DNA from 2 places in the Kitasatospora sp. NPDC059160 genome. Region 2 is predicted to be linked to the other one. Evidence: predicted binding sites of a transcription regulator. Region 2 holds the regulator's gene; the other holds the start of a gene.
What was found. Region 2 encodes HrcA, which represses chaperone genes, less so after heat shock. Its sites were predicted from a motif close to TTNGCACTCNGNNNNNCNGAGTGCNAA; they were not measured.
Positions count from the first base shown of each region.

Region 1 (2,393 bases), on a different contig from region 2:
ACGGCGACGGCGAGTTCGACGACATTTCCACGCAGCAGGAATTCCTTGAAGCCTTTCATGCCGCCTCGAACGACGAAGTCGTCGCCGGGTTACGGGTGATCTTCCGGAAGCCCGGATTGACAACCCGTACGGCCCACGCCGCCGCCCGGGGGCGGTGGCAGCCCGGCCCGCGCGGGCCCGGAGGCGAATGCCGCGGCCGCCGCGAGCAGCACCAGCGCGGGCACCCCGCCCCGCCGTCGGACGGCCCGGCGCCAGCGGTGCCACCCGCCGCAGCCGCGCCGGATCGGCGGGAAGCTCGGCACCTCCCGCCGGGGCGGTACGGAGGGGGCGGGCAGCGGGAGGGGCAAGGTCGTGGTCGTCATCGGGACACCTCCGGAATCAGGTGGGTCTTGCTCGGTGTCCCCTACCTTGCGCGGATGCGCCGTGCCCCGGAAGTCGATTCCCACAGCCTGTGGACAAACCCGCCCCTGTGGACAACTTCGTACACCCGCACGAGTTGTTTCGATTCCGGAAGTTGACGGCGGCGCGCGCAAAGGCCCGCCCGGCGCGCGAAAGACCTGCCGCGACACGCGAAAAGGCCCGCCGTCCCCGCGTGGAGCGGGGCCGACGGGCCTTCCCGTGAGACCGAGGTCAGCCGGCGGCGGGAGCCGGGCTGCTGGACGAGCTGGACGAACTCGACGTGCTCGACGTGCTCGAAGAACCGGACGACGAGCCGGCCGAGCCGGAGCCCGACGACGTCGAGGAGCCGGTCGACGAGCCGGAGGACGATCCGGAGCTCACCGAGCTGCTGGAGGACGAACGGCTGTCGGTCCGGTAGAAGCCCGAGCCCTTGAACACGACGCCCACGGCCGAGAAGACCTTGCGGAGCCGTCCCTGGCAGTCGGGGCACGTGGTCAGCGCCTCGTCGGTGAACTTCTGCACCGCCTCCAGGCCGTTGCCGCACTCGGTGCACTGGTACTGGTACGTGGGCACTTGTCTTCCTCCTGGCACTCTCGCCTGATGAGTGCTAACGATGGTCAATGATGCGGTATTCCGTTGGATCAGTCCAGCGAATCCGGTGTGAGATGAGCCGGTACCGAGTCACCGACGACCGCGCGTTCAGCCCTTCGCGGCACCGACCAGCTGTGCCGCGCCGCCGAGGTCGGCCGAGGAGGCCACCACGCGGCCCGCCCCGCCCGGGGCCACCAGCAGGTGCCGCAGCGACACCAGCGCGATCACACCCAGCCCGGCGCCGACCAGCGGCACCAGGAACCCGGCGGACGGCCCGTGGGCGTCGATCAGCCGCCCGGCCACCATCGAGCCGACCGCCAGGCCCAGGCCGATGGCGCCGGTCAGCCAGGTGAAGGCCTCGGTCTTGGCCCCGTCCTCGACCAGGGTCTCGACGAGGGTGTAGCCGCTGATCAGGGTCGGCGCGATGGCCAGGCCGCAGACCAGCGCGGCGATCGAGAGCGTGACCAGGTTCGGCATCGCCCACAGCGTGGAGCAGCCCGCCACCAGCAGCGCGTAGCTGACCACCATCCGCTGCTGGACGGCCCGCCGCCAGGCGATGACGCCGTAGAGCACGCCCGCGACCATCGAGCCGCCGGCGAAGATTCCGTACACGGTGCCGGCCGCGTCGTGCTGGCCGACCGAGTCGGCGAAGGCGTTCACCGAGACCTGCATGCCGCCGAACACGGCCCCGACCCCGAGGATCACCCCGGCCAGCAGCCGGACGCCGGGGGAGGACAGTGCGGAGGCGCGCCGGACGCCGGGCTCCGGGGTGATCCGGGCGGGTGCGGTGCGGCGCTGGGCGGCGAAGACCAGGCCGCCGACGAAGGTCAGCGCGGCCTCGACGACCAGGGCGGTGGCCGGGTTCACCGAGGTGGCGATGTTGGCGGCCAGGATCGGGCCGATCACGAACGTGAACTCGTCCGTCACGGACTCGAAGGCGAAGGCGGTGCTCACCTTGGCCGACGCGGAGGCGGACGCGCCCTCGGCGCCGATGGTGGCGATCCAGCGGGCCCGGACCATCGCGCCGATCTGCGGAACGCTCGCGCCGGCCGGGACGGCGGCCAGGAACAGGCTCCAGGCGGGCGCGTGGCCGAGCGCCAGCGCGATCAGCAGGCCGACCGAGGCCGCGTGCACCACGACGGTCGGGACGAGGACGGCGGCCTGCCCGTACCGGTCGGCGAGCCGTCCGGTCTGCGGGCCGATCAGGGCCTGGGCGACGGCGGCGATGGCCGTGACGGTGCCCGCGGTGCCGTAGGAGCCGTGGGTGTCCTTGACCAGGAGCAGGATGCCCATGCTGAGCATCGCGTAGGGCATGCGCGCGATGAAGGCGGGGGCCAGGAAGGTCCAGGCTCCGGGCGTGCGCAGCAGCGCGCCGTACCCGACCTTGGCCGGTGTCGCGGCGT
Region 1 is NZ_JBHZCN010000015.1:90,040-92,432, reverse strand. It holds gene mscL (large conductance mechanosensitive channel protein MscL) at 1-59, opposite strand, end outside; gene ACFXOZ_RS09225 (FmdB family zinc ribbon protein) at 631-972, opposite strand; gene ACFXOZ_RS09220 (MFS transporter) at 1,099-2,393, opposite strand, start outside.
Region 1: the regulator HrcA is predicted to act here: its motif matches at 984-1,010, upstream of ACFXOZ_RS09225 (FmdB family zinc ribbon protein).

Region 2 (2,393 bases):
TGCCGAAGGCGGCCTCCTCCAGGGTGATCTCCAGCCGGATCATGGCGTCCTGGCCCCGGCGGGTGCGCGAGCGCGGGCCGCGCTGGCCGGCCGCGGCGCCGAAGAAGGCGTCCATGATGTCGGAGAAGCCGAAGCCCGCCGCGCCGGCGCCGAAGCCGCCCGCGCCACCGCCGCCCGGCGACAGCGGGTCACCGCCCAGGTCGTAGACCTGGCGCTTCTGCGGGTCGGAGAGCACCTCGTAGGCGGCGTTGATCTCCTTGAACCGCTCCTGCGTCTTCGGGTCCGGGTTGACGTCCGGGTGCAGTTCGCGTGCCAGGCGCCGGAACGCCTTCTTGATCTCGTCCTGCCCCGCATCCCGTCGGACGCCGAGTACCGCGTAGTAGTCCGTGGCCACCAAATGCTCCGCTTGTTCCGCCTGTAGTAGTGCTGCGACTGGACGCCGCCGTTAGATTTCCAACGGTCGGCCGTGTGCTACGACTCGGCCAGGATCTGGCCCACGTACCGTGCCACCGCCCGCACCGCCCCCATTGTGCCCGGATAGTCCATCCGGGTCGGACCGATCACACCCAGCTTGGCCACACTCTCGTCGCCCGAACCGTAGCCGACCGAAACGACCGAGGTGGAATTCAGCCCTTCGTACGCGTTCTCCCGCCCGATCCGGACCGTCATCGCGGCGTCCGTGGTCTCACCCAGGAGGCGGAGCAGGACGACCTGCTCCTCCAGGGCCTCCAGCACCGGCTGGATGGTGAGCGGGAAGTCGTGCCCGAAGCGGGTCAGGTTGGCCGTGCCGGCCAGCATGATCCGCTCCTCGTTCTGCTCGGCGAGCGCCTCGAACAGCGTCGCCAGGACCGTACTGACGGTCGGCCGGTCGGCCGGCTCGAACGCCGCCGGGAGCTCCTCCAGGAGCCCCGGGACGTCCGGCAGCCGCTGGCCGGCCGCCCGGGTGTTGATCCGCGAGCGCAGGTCCGCCAGGACCGTCTCGCCGACCGTGCCCGGGCAGTCGACCATCCGCTGCTCGACCCGGCCGGTGTTGGTGATCAGCACCAGCATCACCTTGGCCGGGGCCAGCGCCACCAGCTCGATGTGCCGGACGGTGGAGCGGGTCAGCGAGGGGTACTGCACCACGGCGACCTGGCGGGTCAACTGGGCGAGCAGCCGCACCGTACGGGTGACCACGTCGTCCAGGTCGACGGCGCCGTCCAGGAAGTGCCGGATCGCCCGGCGCTCCGGGGAGCTCATCGGCTTGATCTCGGCGAGCTTGTCGACGAACAGCCGGTAGCCCTTGTCGGTGGGGATCCGCCCGGCGCTGGTGTGCGGCTGGTGGATGTACCCCTCCTCCTCCAGCGCCGCCATGTCGTTGCGCACCGTGGCCGGGGACACCCCGAGGTTGTGCCGCTCCACCAGGGCCTTGGAGCCGACCGGCTCCTCGGTGCCCACGTAGTCCTGGACGATCGCGCGCAGCACGGCGAGCTTGCGGTCGTCCAGCTGGCGGACCTCTCCGGCCATGGGGCACGCACCTCCGTCTTCGCACGTTGTCCGTCTGTGATGCTGCGAGCCGCTCCGGTGAGGACCCCGACCCTGGCACTCTGCACGCACGAGTGCCAAAACCGTACCTGCCAGTGTACGGCCCGGGTCGTACCGCAGGAACGGCCCGGCCGGGGTGATCCTGCCCGCAGTTCCGGACGGCCACCGCGACACTCCGCGTGCGCGGGTGGTGCCCCGGGGCCGTCCGGGTGGCAGCATCGAAAGCGACGGCGAACGGAGGAGCAAGCGATGTCGAGCTCGGGCCAGCACACCCGTTTCGCGCCCGACCGCGGCCTGACCAGCCGCATGGTCGGGACGATGTTCGTGATCGGGCTGTTGTACGTCGGTTTCACGGGCCTGCTGATCGCGCTGCTGCGCGGGGCCTGGCCGCTGATCGTGCTGATCTCCGGCGGGCTGTTCGTGGCCCAGTTCTGGTTCAGCGACAAGATCACCGAGCGGGCCATGGGCGCCCACCGGGTGACCGAGGAGCAGTACCCCCAGCTGCACGGCACCATCGACCGGCTCTGCGCCCTGGCCGACATGCCCAAGCCCCGCGTGGCGGTCGCCGACAGCGACATGCCGAACGCCTTCGCCACCGGCCGCAACCCGCAGAACGCCGTGGTGTGCGTCACCACCGGCCTGCTGCGCCGACTGGAACCCGAGGAGCTGGAGGGCGTCCTGGCGCACGAGCTGTCGCACGTCGCCCACCGGGACGTCGCCGTGATGACCATCGCCGGCTTCCTCGGCGTGCTCGCCGGGGCGATGACCCGGGTCGCCATGTACGGCGGGTTCATGGGCGGCAACCGCAACAGCAACGACCAGAACGCGGCCATCGCGGCGCTGGTCATCCCGCTGGTGTCGATCGTGGT
Region 2 is NZ_JBHZCN010000035.1:21,128-23,520, reverse strand. It holds gene dnaJ (molecular chaperone DnaJ) at 1-394, opposite strand, end outside; gene hrcA (heat-inducible transcriptional repressor HrcA) at 472-1,506, opposite strand; gene htpX (zinc metalloprotease HtpX) at 1,774-2,393, shown strand, end outside.